Regions from separate parts of the Candidatus Brocadia sinica JPN1 genome, predicted to be linked through region 1. Evidence: riboswitches for the same ligand, from Rfam matches in the RefSeq annotation. Region 1 holds a riboswitch; each other region holds the start of a gene.
What was found. A riboswitch is a leader RNA that binds a small molecule or an ion and turns the genes downstream of it on or off. The one in region 1 is predicted to bind cyclic di-GMP.
Positions count from the first base shown of each region.

Region 1 (5,973 bases):
ATCAGGAGCGTTTTTATGAAATCGGATACCCATAGTCGTGAGGTCATGGCGTTGAATCCGTATTTATTTTCTATCTTAAAGGTATGGTAAAGGCTGAAAGGTATGGATAGGAATTCGGAGCCATAGGCTAAAAGTAAGAAGAACAGCCATCCCGATACGATAAATGACAGGTTCAGCGAAGCAATCCATGAATTATAGATATTCAGCAGACCGCCAAAGATGAATATGATGGTAATTATATTACTGAATATTGACGATATAAAGCTGAAACGGGTTTTTTCTGTTTCGTAGTCAATTGTTTTTTTTAGTACCGATTCGTCTATCTTTCCCGCAAATTCAGATGGAACAGTTGCGCCAGCCCTTCTCATGTGTCTGAGATTGAGATACTGAACCCAGTATTCAAAGGTCTCTTTGAAGATGTAAAGGCAAAGGATGAGAACAAGATATGCGTTCAGGATAAGACCTCCTTTTCGTTCACCTGGATTGTGTTCGTATTGTTAGCATAGACATATAAGTAATGATACTATCAAGAGGGATAGTTATGATAAATCAAAATTTTAACTTCTTATTTGACCATACAAAAGTGGAATAGTGCAATAGGAATTTTATTTCTTTTATTTTTTTGCTTGAGATAAGTTACTATGCATGTTATATAAGTATGAAGTTTCAATAATGGTTTTTACGAAGTAGTGCGGTAAAAGAACATTACGATAAAGGCAAATCCTGAGTAATCAGGGGACGCAAAGTAAAGGGTCTTATCAGTTGTTTAAACAGTTTAAGCCGTTTAAACTGTTTAAACGGCTTACGAAGAGACAGCCTTACTGCCGAAGATGTTTAATAAATATCTTTGCAGTAAGGCTTTTTTGTTTGGTTTTTCAGTAATTGAGTTTGATGACTATAGTCTTTTAACCAGGAATATTTACGATTTAGGAGATATATATTTTACAAAGAGAAGTAGGGGCGTATTGCAATACGCCCTAAGAAGCCTTTTTATTCTTACCCCGGCAACTTTTAGAAAGAATGGGAGGTGTATTATGGCAGAACCCGTACGTATTACTCCGAAAGAAGTTTACCAGAAGTTGAAATCCGGCACAACGCTCCTCGTCTGCGCATATGACGACGAGACAACATTCAGGCAAATGAAACTGCAGGGTGCGATTTCGCTGCACGAATTTAAATCAAGGTTACCGTCATTATCAAAAGATCAGGAGATTATCTTTTACTGCGGCTGACCCAAAGAAGCGAGCGCTGCCGGTCAGGCAGCGGAATTCATAAAGAAGGGATATAAGAATACAAAGGCCCTTGATGGAGGCGTTAATAGTTGGAAAAAGGCGGGCTATCCTATCGAACCGTAATAACGTATAAGGTTGGGTGAAGCTGACAGACTAGGTCAAATGAACTTTTTTGCTTCAAAAGTGAGTAAGAACTGCTATAAATTGCCATTTTTTGCGCTTGTTTTGTCGCTTTTTAACCCATAAAGCGGGGAATAAATCTCACGAAATAGGGTGAAATTGCCCATTTGACCCAGTCTGGAAGCGCATCTCGGTCATTACGGATGCCGATCATTAACTTTACTATAAGGAGGGAAGGGTATGGAAAACAAAATTATATGGGAAACAGGAATGGACAATGCCCTATCAAGGGCACGATTGGAGAAAAAGCCAGTGTTACTTGATTTCTTTAACCCAGGCTGAATCGGATGCCAACAGATGGATACAGTTTCGTATCCAAATAAAGACGTTACCGAATTTATCAGAGATTCTGTAATTCCACTGCGCGTGCGCTATGATACGCAGCCCCTTGCTACGGATTTTAGTATAAACTGGACTCCAACCCTTATAATTCTTGATATGGAAGGCAAAGAACATCACAGGGCAGTCGGTTTTCTTTCTCCCGAAGAATTGATGCCTTTGTTATTGCTGGGTATTGCAAAAGTTCATTTTGACCACAATGCATTCAAAGAGGCGTTTTCAAACCTGGAGAAGATTTTATCTGATTTTCCTAAAAGTGACTCAGCACCGGAGGCAATTTATCTGAAAGGTGTATGCTTATACAAAGATACGAAAAATCCAAAAGGACTTAAAGAGGCATACGAACAACTTCAGGCCAGGTATCCTGAGAACGAGTGGACAAAGCGGGCATATCCCTATCGGCTTTTATAGCTGTGTACCTTGCGATCGTGAGTTAGGCCACTCCGGACTGCGCTGAAGAAACTCCAACAACTCTAAACCAAACGTAAAGGAGTTACCTATGAATACAAAATACACTTACCGCCGTCTCTCCAAAGATAACGCCGCAGTCCTTCTCATTGACCATCAATCCGGCCTTGTTAATCTTGTGCGGGACTACTCGCCGGATGAATTCAGGAATAACGTCCTCGCACTAGCCGACCTCGCCAAATACTTTAAGCTGCCGACCATCCTGACGACCAGCTTTGAAGATGGTCCCAATGGTCCAATCGTACCAGAACTTAAGGAAATCCACCCAGAAGCCGTTTACATTCCGCGTCCTGGCCAGATCAATGCCTGGGACAACGAGGACTTTGTGAAGGCGGTCAAGGCCACCGGCCGCAAACAGTTGCTCATCGCTGGTGTTCTGACAGAAGTTTGCGTGGCCTTCCCCGCGCTCTCAGCACTGGAGGAAGGCTTCGAGGTCTTCGTCGTCACCGACGCTTCCGGTACCTTCAACGAGGTCACGCGCCACGCTGCGTGGGCGCGCATGGTGGCTGCAGGCGTGCAATTGATGAACTGGATGGCCGTTGCCAGCGAACTGCATCGTGACTGGCGCAACGACATCAAGGGATTGGGCAAACTGCTATCCAGCCACCTGCCTGCTTACAGAAACTTGATTACGAGCTACTCGGTAAAGAAACCAGTGGCCTAATCTGCGCTCAGCTAAACGATTTCGCACATCACGGCTCCTGTTCCCGTAGACCCAACGCGCAGGAGCCGTGCCGTACTCTGCCGGAAGCTGTTCTTGTTGGGCGAAATTGCGTTCCTGGTGCCGTACGTGTTTTGTTTTTCTGAATGCAGAAAGAGGGAGAGATACCGTTGACCTATTTGAAGTACCTTCAACCATGTGCATGATCTTCAATGAGACAAACAATAAAATGTACCGGTGCTTTCCATGAGCAATTAACGCCCTATAACGCTGTTATGGAATTATTTATATACCTGATAGCTCAGGTGATAATTGAGACATATTTCTGACCAAAAATCGATGGAGGAACGCAATGACTGAAACGAGAAAGATCCGTAAGGTCTTGAAAAGTAAACCTACGATAGAAGGTGCCGGTGTCCACCTCAAACGTGCATTGGGATATAGCCAGGTTCCGATGTTTGACCCTTTTTTACTTCTGGACGATTTCCGCTCAAACAATCCAGAGCATTATATCAAGGGTTTTCCATGACACCCGCATCGTGGAATCGAGACAATCACCTATGTTCTTCAGGGAGATGTTGAGCATGGTGACAGCATGGGGAATAAGGGCATTATATCGTCTGGCGATATACAATGGATGACCGCGGGAAGCGGGATCATACACCAGGAAATGCCGAAAGGCGACCCAAATGGTGTGATGTTTGGATTTCAACTTTGGGCCAATCTCCCCAAATCCCACAAAATGATGGAGCCTCGTTATCGGGACGTGAAAAACAGGCAAATCCCGGAGGTAATGCTTGAGAATGGCACAAAAGTCAGGGTCATATGCGGTAAAGCTGGCGGTAGGCAAGGACCTGTTCGGGATATTATCACCAACCCGGAATATCTTGATGTAACAGTTCCAGCCCGTTCAGAATTCATACATCCGACAAAGCGTGGACACACTGTTTTTGCGTACGTCATCGAAGGTAAGGGATATTTTTGCAAGGAAAAGCTACCGTTTTCTTACGAGATCGAAGGAGTCAACTATTTCGATATTCAAAGAGATCCCTTTGTAAGTAACGAGACTCTTGTTCTCTTTGATGATGGCGATCAGATGATGGTCTCAACGGAAGGCGATGCAGTCAGGTTCCTGCTTATATCGGGCAAACCCATTGGTGAACCGATCGCCTGGTACGGACCTATTGTGATGAATACGGAAGATGAACTACGGGTCGCTTTTGAAGAGTACCATAATGGCACATTTGTCAAACACGGGAGAGTTTAATAGTATGGTAGAACTACAGAGCGTGGAGAAATACCCTGTAGTTTATTTTGAATATTTATAAAAAGGAGGATAGATATGAAAGTACTAATCGTCTACTATAGCACATACGGCAATGTATACAAGATGGCGAAGTTCGTGGCAGAAGGGGTTAAGGAGGTTAAGGGTGCGGAACCAGTTATCCGTACAGTTCCAGAATTGATACCTGCATCTGTCATCGATTCCCGGGAGGATATGAAGGCAGGCAAGACGATGCAGAAAGACGTTCCGATGGTTACAAAAGATGACTTCAAAGAAGCAGGAGCAATAGCTTTTGGCACACCAACAAGGTTTGGAAATGTATCAGCGCAATTAAAAAACCAGGTAGACCAACTCACATCGTTGTGGCTCTCAGGTGAACTTGAAGGCAAACCTGCCGGCGTCTTTGTGTCTACGGCAAGCCTTCATGGAGGGCAGGAGACGACGATACTTACCTTGATGGCCCCTCTCTTGCACCTCGGTATGATACTCGTTGGTGTACCTTACTCGGTTAAAGAGCTTTTTACGACTCAAGCCGGAGGTTCTCCATATGGACCAGGCCATGTTGCAGGACCGGACAGCCAGCGGGAAATTGACCAGCATGAGGCTATAATATGCCGTGCTTTAGGGCGCAGGCTCGCCGAATTCGGGCTTAAACTGCAAGGAAAGAATAACAATCAATAACTCCACCATTGGTCTAAGGAAAGGAGTTTGACAAACAAGACTTTTACAATACAATTTGAATTGAATGTCTTGAGTTTAAACCAATGACCAAAAATTTGAAAGGGAAAAATTGTTGTGGAACCTCTTTTTCAAGTCGTGTCAACCAATGGAATCGGGCCTGATGGTTCTCGGATATCTGAAGCAGTTGCCCCTCCTGATGAAGAACTTCTTGATGCGTATTCGAAGGCCGTCGTTAGCGCTTCAGAGAAAGTTATCCCGGCTGTAGTAAATATTAACGTTCGTCAGTTGTTGAATGGCAGGCAAACAGTCCATCCACGGATGTCACAACAAATGATGGGCAATGGATCGGGGTTCATTTTTACCCCGGATGGTTTTATTCTCACAAACAGTCACGTTGTGCATAATGCCGGTCAAATTGAAGTGGCGCTTGCGGATGGCCGCCGTTTGACAGCAGATATGATCGGCGACGATCCTGATACGGATTTGGCGGTTATCAGAATTCATGCCCCGGACCTGGCATATGCACGTTTAGGGAACTCTCAATCTATTCGTGTAGGCCAACTCGTAATTGCAATTGGTAATCCCTATGGCTTCCAGTGTACAGTAACCGCCGGTGTGGTAAGCGCACTCGGGCGCTCACTCAGATCACGATCGGGAAGGTTGATAGATAGTATCATCCAAACTGATGCTGCACTCAATCCGGGCAATTCAGGAGGCCCGCTCATAAATTCCCACGGAGAAGTAATTGGCGTCAATACAGCGATTATCCAGGGAGCACAGGGACTCTGTTTCGCTATCGCGGTTGACACAGTTAAGTTCGTTGCGACAGGGCTTATGAAAGATGGGAAAATCCGCCGTGGTTACATTGGTGTAGCAGGGCAAAGCGTCTTTCTCCACCGCCGACTTGTGCTATTCCATAACTTACCGATAGAGAGCGGCGTACTGGTCATTTCCGTTGAGAACAACAGTCCTGCCCAAAGAGCTGGCTTGGTTGAAGGGGATGTAATCATAGGTTTCGACGATCAGACGATTGAGAGCGTAGATGATCTGCACAAGCTCCTTACTGAACACTGGATCGGGGTAAAGTCGGAGCTAACCATTATTCGGCGTTCCGAGAAGGTCGTTCT
Region 1 is NZ_BAFN01000001.1:3,364,623-3,370,595, forward strand. Features, by position in the region: gene BROSI_RS15370 (M48 family metallopeptidase) at 1-368, opposite strand, end outside; cyclic di-GMP riboswitch class I at 706-829, shown strand; gene BROSI_RS15375 (rhodanese-like domain-containing protein) at 1,035-1,232, shown strand; gene BROSI_RS20865 (thioredoxin family protein) at 1,593-1,694, shown strand; gene BROSI_RS15380 (tetratricopeptide repeat protein) at 1,710-2,162, shown strand; gene ycaC (isochorismate family cysteine hydrolase YcaC) at 2,251-2,883, shown strand; partial or broken gene BROSI_RS21475 (pirin family protein) at 3,233-4,147, shown strand; gene wrbA (NAD(P)H:quinone oxidoreductase) at 4,223-4,846, shown strand; gene BROSI_RS15400 (S1C family serine protease) at 4,961-5,973, shown strand, end outside.

Region 2 (5,973 bases), 3.3 Mb from region 1:
TAATAGTATCTACCACACTTATATTCCCCAAACCAAAATGAAGTGGGGACACCCCCTGTGAATAAACTTCACCTCCATTCCCATTTAGCTGGCGTGTTTGAATCCCCTGAGAAGTATTTAATACTACCCTGGCGCCAATTCCTGATCGGTTACTCTTTGTGCCTACCAATTTAATTTTTATCCAGTTATTACCATTCCCAGGATTTTTGTAAAGTATTGCCTTCCCATTTGATAGAGGAAATCCCCATCCAAATCCGTTCGACAAAAACAAATCCAGATTTCCGTCATTATTAAGATCTCCCCATGCTGCGCCATAATGACGTCCAACTGCATTTACCGCCGCGCCAACTCCGGCCGTCCCAGTAATATCCTCGAAAGTTCCGTCTCCCAGATTACGATAGAGGGTATTTGTCCTGTTTCCCAGGACATCGCTTGCGTCTACAACATATAAATCTAAATACCCATCATTATCAAAATCTCCCCAAATTGCCCCACTATTATTGCCGATGTGTCCGGTACGTGATTCCTCGGTTACATCGGTAAAAGACCCATTTCCATTATTCCGATAAAGTGTTGATTTAAAATTTGTCTTTATTATAGGTGAATTAGTCTCCACTTGCGAAAAATTCCCGTCAGATATAATATGCCCCCAAAAACCAGGTCCAGATACACTTACAGTCTTAGTCCATTGTATATGCCATGTATTACCCGTTTCTTCTTTCCAAACGAAGAAGGCATTTTCTTTTCCAACATTAATCATCGGCATGCCGGTAACTTCATCGGAATTCAGAGTAAAAGGAATTGTGAGGGGATTTTTTCTATCCTTCCCAACGAATACAGAAGCGGTATTTTTCTGACCATTTATCCGGAGATCAAAAGTAATATTACTACCCGGCTCACATCGAAAGGTCACATCCCCGGGTTCGGTGAATCCAGCTAATGTATTACTAAAATCAATCCTTGTTTGATCCCAAAACAGTGCTCTATGATAATCATTATTGCCCCTGGCAACATAAAGGTCAATGAATCCATCATTATTATAATCCCCCCACGCAACACCCCTCACCGTTTCCTTGTTTCCAACAATAAAGGAATTATTCAGATTGTAGGCACCATTTCCATTATTGCGATATAATTTGCCCGCTTGCCACCCCCCCGCAAACAAATCCATATTTCCATCATTGTCATAGTCAGCAAAAGACATTATATAATCAAATAAATTAGTTAGTCCCGTTGAGGCCGTAACATCATAAAAAGATCCACTTTTATCGTTTTTATATACAACCCCTGTGCCTTCGTCGCCACCAAAAGACACAAACAAATCTAAATAGCCGTCATTATCATAATCTATCCAATTTGTCCCTCGGGCAGAAGTAATGTCAATGCCTGCCTGATTCGAAACATCCGTAAATTTGCCTGTGCCATCTCCTTCCCAAAGTTGACTACTATGATCAGTACCTATTCCACCACCACCGACGCCAATAAACAAATCTAGATTTCCATCGTTATTATAATCTCCTATAGCATACCCATGTCTATCAATTTGACTATCAGTCTTTATACCCGAGTCGTAAATTATATTCGTGAATGTTTCATCCCCCTTATTCTGGTAAAGCGAAGGTCGCCATGTGTGATGAGGGTCCACGATATCCAAATTACCATCATTGTTGATATCTCCCAATAAAGGATTTCCAAATGCATGCTTTTTAGTCTGCTCTAGCCCGGAGATCACTGAAATATCGTTAAATTGAACCGGACTAACCAGAGATGGCGATGGAGTCGCGGAAACTTCATCTGATGATAAACTCTCGCCAAACGAATTTACTGCTGTAACAACGAAATAATATAAAGTCCCATTATTAAGACCTGTCAGTTGATAGGGAGATGTAATTTGCTTTATTTGCATTCCTGCAAGAGTTATCCAGTTTGATTTATTTATTCCAGGGTGTCTTGAAAGATATATATTATAACCAGTTGCTCCAGCAACACTGCCCCACGACAGGTTAACCATGCCGCTTTCGGCTGTAACTTCCAGATTAGGGGGGATGCCAGGCACCTGTCCGTTTGCTTTCAATTCCACGATAAAATTAGAAATCAACGACGGGGTTAATATGATAGTTAATAAAATGAATCTTTTCATCATTGCTTTATCCTCAAAAAACAGATTTGTCCCTATAAATAATTACGATGTAAACAAAAAATATCCTTTATCCACCCGCTACACTTCGCACTTTTAAGTTCCTTTGCGGGCAAAACATCTCATAAGGCATTGTACAAGTCCTGGACTTCCTGACTGGTTAAGGGTTGATTGTAAAGGCGGACGTCGTCAATCTTGCCCTTAAAATAACCATTATTGCCGGAACCCCCTATTTTCATGTCAGGGTATTGAGTCGATGGCATAACCGTGTTTCCCGCCGGATGGTATTGGGTATTAACCAGCTGTCCATTTACATAGAGCTTCTGTTCCCCTGTAGCCTTGTTGTAAGTACCTGCAACGTGATACCAACTACCAACTGAATTGGCCAAATCCTTTATCGCGGTTTTCTGTGTCTTATTTCCACTTCCATCCTGCGTCACGAGAATAAATTGAAGCTTATTGGGAGTAGTTTTGTTAAATCTCAAATCAAACCCCTCCCGCAGTTGTACGTCTGAATTCCATTTATATCCACCGAATATGGCATCAACGCCTGTTGTATCATTTGCATTTTTATAGAACCATGCGGTAATGGAAATCTCGTCATGATTCATACGTGGAATTGATACGTAATCATTGATTCCATCAAGGCTTAACCCATTTCCACTCTTCCCAGTTGTCCATGTGGCTCCATTGATAGCGCCATGATTTCCATTGCCAGATGTATCAGAAGCAATTGTCCCGCCCCCTTCTTCGAACGGATAGTGAGCCTGCAGGCCAATACTAAGGGCATTGTACAAGTCCTGAACTTCCTGGCTGGTTAATGGTTGATTATAAAGGCGGACGTCGTCAATCTTGCCCTTAAAATAACCATTATTGCCGGAACCCCCTATTTTCATGTCAGGATATTGAGTCGATGGCATAACCGTATTTCCCGCCGGATGGTATTGGGTATTAACCAGCTGCCCATTTACATAAAGCTTCTGTTCCCCTGTAGCCTTGTTGTAAGTACCTACAACGTGATACCAACTACCAACTGAATTGACCAAATCCTTTATCGCGGTTTTCTGTGTCTTATTTCCACTTCCATCCTGCGTCACGAGAATAAATTGAAGCTTATTGGGAGTAGTTTTGTTAAATCTCAAATCAAACCCCTCCCGAAGTTGTACGTCTGAATTCCATTTATATCCACCGAATATGGCATCAACACCCGTTGTATCATTTGCATTTTTATAGAACCATGCAGCAATGGAAATCTCGTCATTATTCATACGTGGAACCGACACAAAATCATCAATTCCATCGAAACTCAACGCCCCCTCGCTTTTACCGGTTGTCCATGTGGCTCCATTGATGGTACCATTATTTCCGTAGATTGAAGAATCAATAGCAATCGTCCCGTTCCCTTCATCAAATTTATAGTACCCTACCATACCGGCTTTGAAAACTGTTATATTCACCACGCTAGAAGTCGCCGTTGCTCCATCGTTATCTGTTGCTTTTGCTGAGAGTACATAACTGCCAGCGGTTACATTGTTCCATGTGAGAATGTGAGGTTCGGAGGTTGTTTCACCAAGTTTTGTGCTCCCCGCGTAATACTCAACCTTGCTCACGACACCATCAATATCCGAGGCCGTTGCCGTTATCGTTATGTCCGTTGGCGTTGTAAATGTTGCCCCATTAGAGGGGTTGGTTATAGCCACAGTGGGCGACGCATTATCTCCCAAACCATCGGCCAGATTCCTCCCTCTCGAGAGTATTTCATTGGCGCCTCCTCCGGTCACTACAAATAAATATCCAGTGTAAGGCGAATGTGGCCGGGAAAACGTGGGAAAAAGCTCAAAGCCTGTTTTCCACAAAAGCTTTATAATGTCTATCTGCGATACAGGCGCTACCCTACCAAATCCTCTCCCATTTGCCACATTGTATACCCCCATAATAAACCACCCGTGATAATCCAGAGGCCCTGGTTGATCTATTTCGGTAATATTTTGGTAACCAACATCACCCGGGTACCGATCAAAATAAATATTGGGATAAATTACGTAACCTCTTTTCCACTCACTCGCGCCATATATTTCATACACCCCACTACTACTACCACCGCCTCCGGGAGACCCCTGGTCTACAATATTTGTACCATACCTTATATATTTCGTTTTTATATAATAACTATCTGGAAAGATCGATACCTCTGATACCTTTGCCCCATTATCCCACTCGAGTCGAACGGTCTTGACATCTGCCCCATCCTGTACAACATACGCAGTTGTTAGTGTACCACGATTAGCGCATGCATCAAGGTAAAGCCCTGCCTGATCCTCATTGACACTCTTGATCACCAGATCCTTGATCACATGTTCATAATGGTCTCCGCCAAAAAAACGCCCATATTTCAGTCTTATCTTACTATTCTCTAGAGATACTTCCAATGCTCCAGCTGTATCTGTCCCAATGCTAATACTTCCCCATTCTTGTGCAAAAGAGGGAAAAGACAGAATGAATAAAAATCCTAATATGCCGGTGAAAGAAATCGCCCCTAATATTAATTTATGTCGAATAGCCATTTTCTTACTCCTTAATTAACATTCAAATAAAAAAGCCTTACTGCAAAGATATTTATAAAAACATCTTCGGCAGTAAGGCTATCTTGTTTAAACTACTTCCCTGTATGTTTAAAGACCCTTTACTTTGCGTCCCCTGATTACTCAGGGTTTGCCCTTATCGTTCTGTTTTTCTTTATTTTTTGTTTCAAAAAGGTCGTTATTTTAAAATCACACAGATCATATTTTTTCTTTTTTAGCATAAATATTGTTTTATGTCAAGAAATAATATAATAAATTTTTACAATGCCGGTTTATTTATAACGAAGAACCTTTTCCTCTAAAATAGTTTTTATTTTATCGTCACATCATCAATCCATAGGGTTCCAGGCCCATAGAGCCTGAATTCTGCCCGCAAATATGCCGCATTGGATAGCGCCGTACCCTGAACGGTAATTTTCGTCCAACCCGACGTACCGCTTACCAGGCCAGATGATTTATAGCCTCCCAAATACTTTAAGGAGGAATCCCAGAAGTTTATGACAAGCTTTCCATATTGCTGTATATCGCTTGCCTTCATCCAGACAGAAGCTGTATAATAAGCGCCGGCGAAGGCCCCGATCTCTGTCGTTTTGCTCATCCAGCGCGCAAATGTTCCGATTGATTGGCCGGAAACTATTTTAAGGGATCGACTTCCGCCATGTGCGGCATCTGTCGTCCAGGTGAATGTTCCTTTGCCAGCAGTGAAGTAATTTACCATGGGGTCTGTTTCAAAGCCAGGATTGGGGGCAAGATTGGTTGTTGTGGAATTAGTAGTAAAGGACCTTTCACCTCCGTATTTGGTTCCGGAACTGTTTTTTGCCACCAGCCTGTAGTAATACGTCTTCGCTGCCGACAAGCCGTTTATGCCTATGCTTATTGCTGTGTCGCCTGAACTGCTGACACCCTGCGCCGATGACTTGCTGCCATATGTCCCGCTTATTGTGCCATACTCAAACCATGCTGTAGTTGATAAGCCATTGGCATTCACTGTGCCTCCCAACGTAGCGGAATTTGACGTCACATCGGTCGCTGACCCCGTCACAACCTTTGGAGGTATACCGGTTGATGTTGATACTGTAAAAATATATCCCCTCCCCTTCACCTGACCATTGGTTGCATCGACATCAATACTAACCCCACTCTTTAACCTTATTTCATCGCCAACTATTGCAACATCGGCGCTCCCATCCCCGGACTCAATAAAGTATCCATCGGCACGTTGTACCCCGGTGACCGTCTCACCCGCATTGAGTT
Region 2 is NZ_BAFN01000001.1:37,293-43,265, forward strand. Features, by position in the region: gene BROSI_RS00130 (FG-GAP-like repeat-containing protein) at 1-2,143, opposite strand, end outside; gene BROSI_RS00135 (LamG-like jellyroll fold domain-containing protein) at 2,260-4,701, opposite strand; cyclic di-GMP riboswitch class I at 4,767-4,864, opposite strand; gene BROSI_RS00140 (hypothetical protein) at 5,030-5,973, opposite strand, start outside.
Region 2: linked by a shared signal. The riboswitch ahead of BROSI_RS00135 (LamG-like jellyroll fold domain-containing protein) and the one ahead of BROSI_RS15375 (rhodanese-like domain-containing protein) in region 1 are both predicted to bind cyclic di-GMP.

Region 3 (5,973 bases), 110 kb from region 1:
CAATGTATGCGTAGTGGAAAACCTGTGCAACTCGCCCGACAAAACGTATAGCAGCAAATAGTGCATACACATCATCCAATCATGAGCGCCATTGCGGGCACATTCGCTTTGCTCAGTGTAAACTCTGCGAGACAATCTGAATATCCTACAAAACAGCAACACTTTAGTTTTTTAAAAAATAGCCACAGAGGGGCACGTGAAACACAGAAACAACATGCCGCTCCGATGGAGATTGATTGTGGAATAATGGTTTGTCTATAAACACAAAAAGACTTTGCCCGATCTTCGTTGCAGTAAGGCGGGTGATCTGGTGTCTGCTTCGGGAACTTTTCAATTCTATGTATTTTTATTCTCGTCTTTTTCCAAAACGTGCTTTTCTTTCAAGAGTTCACTAATTCCAGCGATGCTTCCCAGAATGGCCGTGGACTCATAAGGCAAAAAGACCTTCGTTGCTTTGCCATCAGCGATTTTTTGGAGGGATTCAAGGTATTTTATTGCGATTAAATCATTTGTCGGCCTTCCTTTATGAATGGATTCGAAGACGGTCTGGATTGCCTCGGCCTCTCCTTTGGCTACCGTGAGCTTCTGATATTTATCAGCTTCGGCGACTTTTTTTATTGCCTCCGCTTGTCCTTCGGCCTTAAGGATTGCCGATTGTTTGTGTCCCTCCGCCTCAAGAATCATTGCACGCCTCTCCCGTTCTGCCTTCATCTGTCGATGCATGGCCTCCGTGACGTCCTTGGGGGGTTCTATTCTCTGGAGTTCGACCCTCGTTACCTTAGTCCCCCATTTGTCGGTTGCAGTATCAAGAATTTCCCGCAATTTCGTGTTTATTATCTCCCGTGAAGTAAGCGATTCGTCCAAGGCTAAATCACCGATGAGATTCCTCAAATTCGTCTGTGCAAGTTTGGTGGCCGCCATGTAATAATTGGCGACATTATACGTAACCTGTACCGGGTCGGTAACCATATAATAGATTACTGCATCTACCTCGACAACGACATTATCCTTGGTAATTACTGCCTGTGGAGGGACATCAACCACCTGTTCCCGCATATCTACCTTCAGCATTCTCTCCAGAAAAGGTATGATAACGGTGAGCCCGCTATCAGCTGTACGTTGATATTTTCCCATTCTTTCTATCAGCCCTTTTTGCCATGGCCTGACGATTTTAATTCCGGTAGCAGCGACCACAAACACTACAATGGCTAAAATAGCAAATACTAATATTTCGGCAGATATCATTTCTGGCATATCACCCTCCTTCACTCAAAATTCTGACGACAAGGTGTGTTCCAACCACCTTTATCACTTCAACCTTTTTTCCGGCAGGTATTATGTCTCCCGTATCGCTGTCAGCTCTCCAGTTCTCATTTCTTATTTGTACAAGACCGGTATTTTTTATAGTATCGATCTCTTCCAGTACAACACCTTTTTCACCAATATACCGGTCAGCTCCAATACCCAGCGGTTGCTTTTTGGTAAATCGTTCCGCAAATCTTCTGGAAACCGCAAAGAGCACACTTGCCATAAGGAGAAAGGCTCCCCATTGCCATGCCATGCCGAATCCCAGGATCGCTAAAATACCCGCCACTGCCGCTCCAACACCAAACCATAAAAGAAAAAATCCGGCGGTAAATATCTCACCAATAATGAAAGCAGCAGCAATGGACATCCATATCCACCAGATCTGAGTCACTTTTTATTTCCTCGTTTTTTCTGAATGAGAGGGTATAGAGGGTCAGACATTCACCTTTTCAAGGCCAATTGTGAGAGACAAGTATTTAATATTGAATTATGAAGGTCAGAACGTTGCTTCCAACCTGACCCTTTTTTCGCGCCAATTCCTGAGGTAAACAACCCGCTGACCGGGTGTGAATAGTAAATCTATGGTGTAGTATCAGAACAAAAAGCCTCTTTCACAATATTGCTGTGGGAAATGCCTGAGATTCGCAATAAAGAGTGAAAGAGCCGAAGATAAAAAAAGTCTATCACATACCGTGTGTGAGTGCAAGTATCATTTTGTGCCGGAACGAAAGAGATACCGTTTTTACAAGTATCCAGCCTTTTTGTTCTTGACACAATTGATTGTTCCTGTTTAATATGTGCCAAATATTATTGGCAATCAAAACAAACAAAAGCATCGCGATAAAGGCAAACCCTGAGTAATCAGGGGACGCAAAGGAAAGGGTCTTGCTAGCCGTTTAAGCGGTTTAAACAATTTAAACTGCTCATGAGACAGCCTTACTGCCGAAGATGTTCCTGATGAATATCTTTCCAGTAAGGCTTTTTTGTTTTTACGGGTAAAAAAGTGCTATGGTGAAGCCTCTAGCTATTTTCAATTCACCGAAAATCCTGATAATCTCTCATTTCATGCCAGGAATATCCTATGACTAAAAATACCATTTCTCATCATCAACAAGACCTGCTTGCCTTGCTGGCCGGCGTGTCCGGTCATTTCGAAGTAACTTCTCCCCAAGATGAGCGTTCCATCCAATCACTCCAGGAAACTTTAGCCAGGGTACTTCCCGGGGAAGATATCACCACAATAAAAACCAGTTTCTTTTCTGTTGAAAATTCTGATTTGTTCTTTACCGATACGATTGCACCTCATCAATTGACACGACTACAGGAACTGGCCGGAAGGGGACTGAAAGAAGCCGGTGGTGCAGACCTTCGGGTATTTGTCCGGGAAGTGCCGGTACGCAGTACCCAAATGAAAGGTTCTGTCCCCCTATGGGCAGGTGGCGCCGCTCTCGAAAAAACTATCGGGCCATTCCACAGCAAGGATGGCAGAAAGATATGGTTTGACTTTTTCAGAATTGAAAGGCTGATAGCGCTCTATCTTGAAGGGAGGCCTGACCCGGCAATTCTCTTCAATGTATCATTGCTGAGAAAATTTATCATCCACACATTACCCCCGGTTATCGAACCATTGACAAAATACAAACTGCTACCAGACAGTGTGTGGGTAAATTCAGAAATATTTGCCCCAAATGCCCCCGCAGGATTTTATACGGGTTTGAAAATAAAACACGGTGAAATTGCCCTGAGTGCTCACCCCCATATCATCAACAGCAAGCTGACCATTTCCCCCAATACTATCGTAACGGTAAAACTGGAACTGGACCAGCCAGCCGTAACGGATGCCGACCCCGCCAGTCCGTATGGTATCGATGCGCGTAAAGCGACGCTGGAGTTACCGAAACAATTATCGTTTCATTTTTCAGGCAACGGCGGCGCCATAGATGAAATTGCTGACAATCTGCAGTGGAGTGTATACGGACACACTGCCCATTTTACCTGGAACAGGCAATTTGCTCCCACATATGGTCCCGTACTGAACCGGGTGTTAATTCCATACATCTGTTCTGAAAATTCCCTCGCTGTTAACAATTGCCAGTCTCCCTTCAATACGGTTTCAGAAACTGCCAGTATTCAGCGGAGCGCATGGGCATTACCAGCAGCACAAGTTGATGTTACCAAACCACCACCGGCAGCTGGTATTGGCGGTATAGCAATTCAATGCAACAAAGGGCTGACTGCGAAATGGAACGGATTGCAGGGTGGTGAAGTCAATCTTTCAAATCCATATGTGTTGTGCGATGCAGGAAGAATTAGCATTACTGACTTGCAGGCAGGCAATCTGTACTGTAATCAGGAATATGCATTATGGAAAGATGACCTGAATCCCTTTGCTTCTTCCGTGAAGCTGCAATACACGAATGCCTTCCCTTTTCTGTACAATGCATTGGCTAATGGTACCGAAGCGTTGCTGGCATTTGCAAACACCAACCCATTATTAGACAGACCGGTCACGGTGTCCGGTCAGGCATTGGACATTCATTCCAAAAACTCTGTTTTACTGGATAAGGAACCCCGCTTCCCTGATTTGATTGCATTGGAGTACACTGTTCAGGCTACATTTAAAACCAAACATGCTGCACAAAAAGACGCTGATTTGGCGCTGCCACTGGAATTACCTATTACCATACCACCAGCACAGATACCAAAAAATGCTTCTGCAGGTATTGCGCTATCCCCCTACGTGCGAAATGAAAAATATTCTGCTACCGAACTACGGAGAAGATTCTTGTGGATTGAATTTGAAGAGCCGGTGAAAGACACGAAAGACACGTATTTTGCCAGAATTTTGGCGTATGCGCCGGATCAATTAATCAGTAACAATCACCCTGAGTTACTCATTGCATCGGAAGAACCGGCTTTCCCGGTAGACCCTGAATACATCCGCGTTATTACTCCTAATCAATCCAACGATAATGCCGGACTAGACGCCATGCAGCCGATGGAAAAGGCAACCGATTCGGACAGACATTACCTGTTGCCGTTACCACCCGGTCTGCATTCCGAATCGCCGGAAATGTTCGGTTTTTTCACATATGAATTCAGGGTGGGACATTACCGGTACAATGACACAACTGCTCATCATAAGAAGGATGAAAATGTATGGTCAACGGCACAGGGACGGTTTGGAAGGGTCTTGAGGGCAACCGGCATCCAGCACCCGGCGCCCACACTCACCTGTACGGTAAACCGGGACGAGGAAAAATTATACGTATCTGCTCCTTATGCCGTAGCAGTACACAAAGGTAAAAACATCATCTCCGATCCACCAAGGACAGAACTCTGGTGTCTGTTATATGCTCAGGTCAAACAGGCAGACAACCAGGATTTCCGCAATATCTTACTGGATGATAAAATGCTGGATTGGAACGTGCGGGTAGAGCACGATAAAAGAGTGGACTGGGCTGCTGTTTACACCGATGAGCAGCGTATGACCCTGAAACGGGTTGCTATCAGGAACTGGAAAGACGAACTTGATTATGGCAATTTCCGGCATGTGTATCAATTAGCTGATATTACCACGGTCAACAAGGACGCCACAAAATATGGGACGGTAATCTGGAGCAATAACGGAATCAATCAACTGCTGGCCTTGTACGGCCTGCCGCCGGATTCACCGCTGAGTGTATTGTGCGTAGAAATGTTACCCCAGATCACGAACCTGTATGACCATGTGAACAGCCTGGACAGCGAAGAAGTACAAAGGAACCTGAAAAGCACTGTTACCAGCGAGAACTTCCTCTCCGAGGGCATAATAAAAGAAGAAATGGCAATAAGAAAGAAGGCTATGCAATCTGTCAACCTCAGCGAATCTAAACCTTTAAGTAATAACTTAGGCCATTATCGTATCTTAAGAACCTCTCCATTAACAGAAGTCCCATTCGTGTGCTGCACAGAGTGTAAACAGCAAAATTAATTGCCGGCTCGCTCCCAAATTTCGGTTTGGAACGTTCGTGGCAAGAATCTCCGTTTTCGGGGAATATTGGAAACTCAATATAGTATGATGGATGTTAATTTTACAAGCGTTTTAAGCAGTATGATTCTATTCGGTGGTATGTCAATTTAAATCAAGGAGGTGTTGTATGGATAATCACATATATAAAGTGGTTGAATTGGCCGGTACTTCTTCAACAACGATGGAAGATGCTATTCAAAATGCGATTTCAAGGGCATCGAAGACCTTGCACAATATGCGGTGGTTTCAGGTAATTGAGACCCGGGGACGTATTGAAAATGAGAAGATTGCCCGGTGGGAGGTTATATTAAAGATAGGATTTGTACTGGAAGATACCCTTTAGTTAAAGAACATCATAATGAAAGGTCCCCTGAAAGCTGAAACAGCCCCCCCCTTTTGGGGGTCTGCCTCTTTCGCCTTCTCAAGATTCATCTCTACGTCTAATTCGTTCAGGTCTTCCTTGAGCCGTTTCTGTGCTCTCTGGCGTAACTCATACTCTTTCGGATGTCAGTGTAAGAGTGCGACCATGCCGTCCGCACTCCGGATGAAGTCAAGGTTATCGTATCCTTTGCATGAAAATATTTCTTTAACGGTTAAGGGAAGATTATTTACAGATAAAGTAAGTAATTATCGAATATGCTCGTATAAAAATT
Region 3 is NZ_BAFN01000001.1:3,250,159-3,256,131, reverse strand. Features, by position in the region: gene nth (endonuclease III) at 1-61, shown strand, start outside; gene BROSI_RS14820 (SPFH domain-containing protein) at 337-1,254, opposite strand; gene BROSI_RS14815 (NfeD family protein) at 1,256-1,699, opposite strand; cyclic di-GMP riboswitch class I at 2,144-2,255, shown strand; gene BROSI_RS14810 (hypothetical protein) at 2,390-5,281, shown strand; gene BROSI_RS14805 (dodecin) at 5,448-5,663, shown strand.
Region 3: linked by a shared signal. The riboswitch ahead of BROSI_RS14810 (hypothetical protein) and the one ahead of BROSI_RS15375 (rhodanese-like domain-containing protein) in region 1 are both predicted to bind cyclic di-GMP.

Region 4 (5,973 bases), 1.5 Mb from region 1:
CTGACGGTACTGGTTACCACAGGAGACGGAGACTGTTATGGAGAAGGTGGCAACCACCTTATCCACAATATAAGAAGAAATACGGATATAACGGTTATCGTACATGACAATCAGATCTATGGTCTCACAAAAGGGCAAGCATCTCCTACAACCGATCCTGGATATGTAACTAAGATCCAGATGGAGGGAGTTATCCTCGATCCCCTGCATCCCTTGGAGATGGCAATTGCATTGGGTGCAGGGTTTGTTGCCAGGGGATATTCATTAGATATCGAACATCTTTCCTGGTTGATATTGGAAGGGATAAAACATAAAGGTTTTTCTCTGATAGATGTATTACAGCCATGTGTTTCTTTTAACAAAAAAAATACGTATGAATGGTATACCAGGAGGGTCTATAAAATTAATGACGATAGTTCGTATAATCCAGAAGACAAAATAGCTGCATATAAGAATGCCCATGAGTGGGGAGAGAGAATCCCTATCGGTATAATTTACCGGGCTGAAAAAGAAACATATGAAGAAAAGAAGGGACTCACTCAAATGCCGCCTTTGGTGGAGGAACAGATAGAAGACATTGACATAAAGGGCATACTAAATGAATTTGCCTATTGACAATTTGTCTGAGAGCGAAGGTTTTTCATGAACGATGCTTTAAAAATACCTTGACAATGAAAAGGGATTTACGCTATAAAGTGGTATAGCATGTTCAATATACCACTCTCGCCAGAAAAAATTTTAAAGGAATGAAAATAATTGCCTTTCCGGATGACCTTTAGCTACGAGCAAAGGACAAAACCATCCCAGAGTATACATGGGACCCCAAAGATAAACAGAGTACTCTTCCAATAAAAAAATTATTTTAAGAAAATACAGAAACGAAAAGAGGTCTTACTCTTTAGCCTCAAAGATAGTTCCGCCATCTGTCACATTATTGAGATTAGTAAAAAAATTCCTGTGAACTTTATCTGAAAGGAAGTGTATCCCCGGGCGAATAGAAACGAGTTTGGCTAAATTTGGGAATAATACTCAATCTGAAAGGAGATTTTTTTGAATATCTATGTAGGTAATTTGTCACGTGAGGTAACTGAGGAAGATTTACAACATGCATTTGAGGCCTTTGGTCAGGTCAAATCCGCTACCGTTATAAAGGATTTGTTCAGTGGTGAGTCGAAAGGATTTGGGTTTGTAGAGATGCCCGCAAAAGCTGAAGCTCAATCTGCAATCAATGGTTTGAGTGGCAAGGAATTAAAGGGGAAAGTCCTTGTTATTAATGAAGCTCGCCCTCGCCCTGAGGGGCGTCGGGGTGGCAGAAGACAGGGTGGGGGTCGTCGTTTCTAGGGGAAGAGATCCTGCTGTAACCGGGTTATGGCAGAAATGCTATTCAGGGTTATCCGGAAAAAGTTTCACAGGTAAGGGCGAACGACCGTTCGCCCTTCTTCTTTCTGTAGAGACAGAACCTTTTGAACAACTTCAAATTGTTGTCGGGCGCTTTTTTATACGGCAATACCTATGAATTATAAAGGAGAAAAATAATGGCACAGGCAAAACATGGTGATGTTGTTAGGGTTCATTATACAGGGAAATTGAATAATGGCACTGTATTTGATTCCTCCGTAGATCGCGATCCCTTACAATTTACTATAGGCAATGGGGAGATTATTCCTGGTTTTGAACAAGCCGTGGTCGGGATGAAATCAGGTGAGACAAAAACCATCAAAATCCCATCAGAGGAAGCGTATGGCCCGCACAATGAGGCGATGGTGCTGGAGGTCGATCGAAACGAATTTCCTGCTGACTTGAATCTAAGTGTCGGTTTGCAGTTGCAAATGCAACAGGATGACGGTAGGGCAATTCCGGTCATGGTGATCGATATTTCTGAATCATCCGTGACGTTAGATGCCAATCATCCCCTGGCTGGCAAAGATCTGATTTTTGATATCAAACTTGTATAATAACTTTGATGGCAGAAGACACTGTCAGGAGAGATTGTGCGGGAAATGTCAGAAAAAGGGATAGGGCTAGAAACTCTTTATAAATAACAATATTAAGAAAGGGGAAATAAACAAATAACGATGAATAACGATCAATACACCCAACTGCTTCTGAATGCCCTCCTTGCTGCAAAACGTGCCGGCGAAGTGATCCTTGAGGTGTATAACTCGGATTTTGCCGTTGAGCATAAGGAGGACGAATCTCCCTTAACCCTGGCAGACAAACGATCCCACGAAATTATTATGAATGATCTTCAAAAAACAGCAACCGGGAGTAACAACGTATATACAATGAATAACCCTGCGTTGCCGATATTAAGTGAAGAAGGGAAAGACATTCCCTTTGATGAAAGAAAAGGATGGGAGTATTTCTGGCTCGTTGATCCACTTGATGGAACAAAGGAGTTTATTAAACGGAATGGAGAGTTTACCGTAAATATTGCACTCATCTATAAAGAAAGACCCCTTCTCGGATGTATTTATATACCTGTAAGGGATACCTTTTACTTTGCAACAGTGGGTCTCGGTGCCTATAAGTTAGCGAATGGTAAGACAGTGACTGATAATTTATCAATAAGAGAGTTACTCGATGCATCACAGAAACTACCGATGAGTACCAGGAAACGGAAATTTCCTCCTTGCAACAACCAGTCCCCACAGACTAAAAAAAGTTCTCTCACCATCATTGGCAGCCGTTCGCATGCAACAAAGGAGCTTTCGGAGTTTGTAGGACAAGCCAGAAAGCAGTACGAAGAAGTTGAGTTTGTATCTGCGGGGAGTTCCTTGAAATTTTGTCTCGTGGCAGAGGGTGAAGCTGACATTTATCCAAGATTTGGTCCCACGATGGAGTGGGACACAGCGGCAGGACAGGCAATTGTCGAACAGGCCGAAGGACGCGTTGTGGATACACAGACCAACGAGCCATTAAAGTATAATAAAAACAATCTGGTAAATCCCTTTTTTATTGTAACCGGAAAGGGTTTTCCCGCTATTTTTCCATAAACGGTGTATTTGACAGATTGAATGGTTTATAACCTCTAACTTTATAAAGGAGGCACGATATGCAGCATGAACACCATGACCTCGTTCACGAATTTCCCGAGTATCGTGAAAAAATTCATAATCTTAAAATGACCGATGAACACTTTAAAGAGATTTTTCGTGAATATCACAAACTCGACCGGGAAGTTTATCGTGTAGAAAACAATATTGAACCCAGGTCAGATGTTGCGTTGGAAGAGCTTAAGAAACGGAGACTTGCCCTAAAGGACGAGCTTTTTCAAATACTAAGCCAGAGCAAGCCCTAGACAAATAGGGTTGTATTTGGTCGTCTTCTCTGTTTGTCCGGGATTGCAAAATCACACAGTATAAGCATTAAATACAGAAGACTTACGATTTTCTTTTGAGATCAAAATGAAGGCAATGGTATTGAATAGGGTTTGCAAACTCAAAGAAAATAAGAATCCACTTGAACTGATTGACCTTCCAGATCCAATTCCGGGAGAAAAGGAAATATTGGTGAAAGTTTCGGCCTGCGGGATATGTCATACCGAATTGGATGAAATTGAAGGAAGAACACCCCCTCCCCGTCTTCCCATTATTCCTGGTCATCAGGTTGTTGGGAGGGTCGAAAAAACCTGTAGCAAAACACGTAACTGTAAGATGGGCGATAGGGTTGGAATTGCATGGATTCACTCAGCCTGCGGGAAATGTAAGTTTTGCCGGGAAGGTAACGAGAATTTATGCGACGATTTCCGGGCAACTGGGAGGGATGCAAATGGGGGATATGCCCAATATATTACCGTTTTGGAAGATTTTGTCTATCGTATCCCGGAAATATTTTCTGATTCGGAAGCGGCTCCCCTCTTATGTGCAGGTGCGATTGGGTACCGGTCATTGAGATTAGCGAATATGAAAGACGGGCAAAATCTGGGGCTCACGGGATTCGGGGCATCGGCTCATCTTGTTATGAAAATGGCAAGGTATAAATATCCAAACTCGAAAGTTTTCGTATTTGCCAGAAGTGAAAGGGAAAGAACGTTTGCCAAGGAACTTGGGGCCGTTTGGGCAGGTGATATCGAAGAGGAATCACCTGGGAAACTGGACTGTATCATTGACACCACGCCGGTATGGAAACCAATAGTAGAAGCATTGGGGAATCTGGAAAGAGGCGGGAGGCTGGTAATAAATGCTATTCGGAAGGAAGAAGTGGACAAGGAAAGTCTCCTGAAATTAAAGTACTCCACACATCTCTGGCTGGAAAAAGAAATAAAGAGTGTTGCTAATGTAAGCAGGAGTGACGTCAACGAATTTTTGAGTCTGGCGGCCGAAATTCCTATTAAACCGGAAGTCCAGGAATTTGCCTTGAAAGAAGCAAACAAGGCATTGGTCGAACTTAAAGAGGGGAAAATTCGGGGCGCAAAGGTTTTAAGGATTGATTAAAGGCGAATCATTTCATCCATTTTTTTGCTATAATCTCAATCAGGAAAAACGTTTATTTTGTCGGTGTTTTTTGGTATTTTTCTTGCCATATAACGTGTAACTAAGCTAATATATAAAAATACATTACGATAAAGGCAAACCCTGAGCGATCAGGGGACGCAAAGTAAAGGGTCTTTAACATACAAGGATGTAGTTAAAGGGACGCCTTGCCAGGAAAAAAAGACAGCCTTACTGCCGAAGATGTTTTACCATGAATATCTTTGCAGTAAGGCTGTCTTTTTTGTTGGTAATGGAGGAATTGATATGTTTTGTTTCTCTCGGGTAAACCGACTGACTAATACGGATTTGGGGGATTGTTTCGGGCTGCTGCCCTTGCAATGACAATGTTCTTTTGGCGTTTATAATAAATCGTTTCCAGCGACTTCAGTAACTCTGAAACTATTCGATGATATTTTGCCTGGTGGATTTGGTGGAAAGAGGGGTGATCAGTGAAGAAGCCGAAAATCTTGCTTGCGGAAAGAAATGATGTCCTGAACAAAAAATTGAAAATGCTATTGTTTGGCAATGGATTTGAGGTCATCGAAACATCAGACAAAGGAGATGCCCTCCGATCCTTTCAAAATAATAGCCCGGATCTCGTCATTGTGGGGTCTTCTCCGGGTGATACCCGGGATGGATTGGGTGTGGCACAACAAATCCGGCAGTCTGGCTGTAATATTCCACTTATCATGATTGCAGCACACAGCTCTGAGGATCAGGCCATCGCCGCACTCAAGGCAGGAATCAACGATTATTTTAAACAACCCTTTTCGTTCGAGGAACTAATGGCGAGTGTCAAACGATGTCTCTCGGGCTTCTTTCTCCGGGAGTCGTCTAGAGAACACGGAGTAACACCGCCTTGCCTCATTGATAGTCAAAAGATGATAGGTGAGAATGTGCAGATACGGGAGATAAAGACATACATCGGGAAGGCCGCATCGACTGATACCAACGTCCTTATTACCGGAGAGACGGGTACCGGCAAGGAGTTAGCGGCTGAACTGATCCACCGGAATAGCCCCAGGAGTAAAAAACCTTTTGTCTGTATTAACTGTACCGCCATACCTGACAGTCTTTTAGAAAGTGAGCTGTTTGGTTATGAAAGAGGAGCCTTCACGGGGGCAGATTCCTTAAAGGAGGGTAAGCTGAAACATGCCGAGGGAGGGACCGTTTTTTTCGATGAGATTGGTGATATGAGCCTATACCATCAGGCAAAGATCCTGAGAGCCATCGAAAGCAAGGAAGTTCAGCGCATAGGAGGTAAGGGAAGCATCCCCCTGGACATCAGGTTCGTCGCTGCTACCAATCGAGACCTGGATCAATTGGTGGAGGAAGGTAAATTTAGAAAAGATCTTTACTTTCGGCTCAATGTGGCCAGAATCCACCTGCCTCCGTTAAGGAACCGGAAGGAGGACATTCCTCTCTTGCTCTGTTTTTACATCAGGGAATTAAACCTCAGATTCGGGAGGGAGGTTGAATGCCTCACAAAAGATGCCCT
Region 4 is NZ_BAFN01000001.1:1,902,735-1,908,707, forward strand. Features, by position in the region: gene BROSI_RS08480 (2-oxoacid:ferredoxin oxidoreductase subunit beta) at 1-615, shown strand, start outside; gene BROSI_RS08485 (RNA recognition motif domain-containing protein) at 1,051-1,341, shown strand; gene BROSI_RS08490 (FKBP-type peptidyl-prolyl cis-trans isomerase) at 1,536-1,955, shown strand; gene BROSI_RS08495 (3'(2'),5'-bisphosphate nucleotidase CysQ family protein) at 2,076-2,996, shown strand; gene BROSI_RS08500 (HP1242/YdcH family protein) at 3,056-3,301, shown strand; gene BROSI_RS08505 (zinc-dependent alcohol dehydrogenase family protein) at 3,408-4,436, shown strand; cyclic di-GMP riboswitch class I at 4,560-4,675, shown strand; gene BROSI_RS08510 (sigma-54-dependent transcriptional regulator) at 4,925-5,973, shown strand, end outside.
Region 4: linked by a shared signal. The riboswitch ahead of BROSI_RS08510 (sigma-54-dependent transcriptional regulator) and the one ahead of BROSI_RS15375 (rhodanese-like domain-containing protein) in region 1 are both predicted to bind cyclic di-GMP.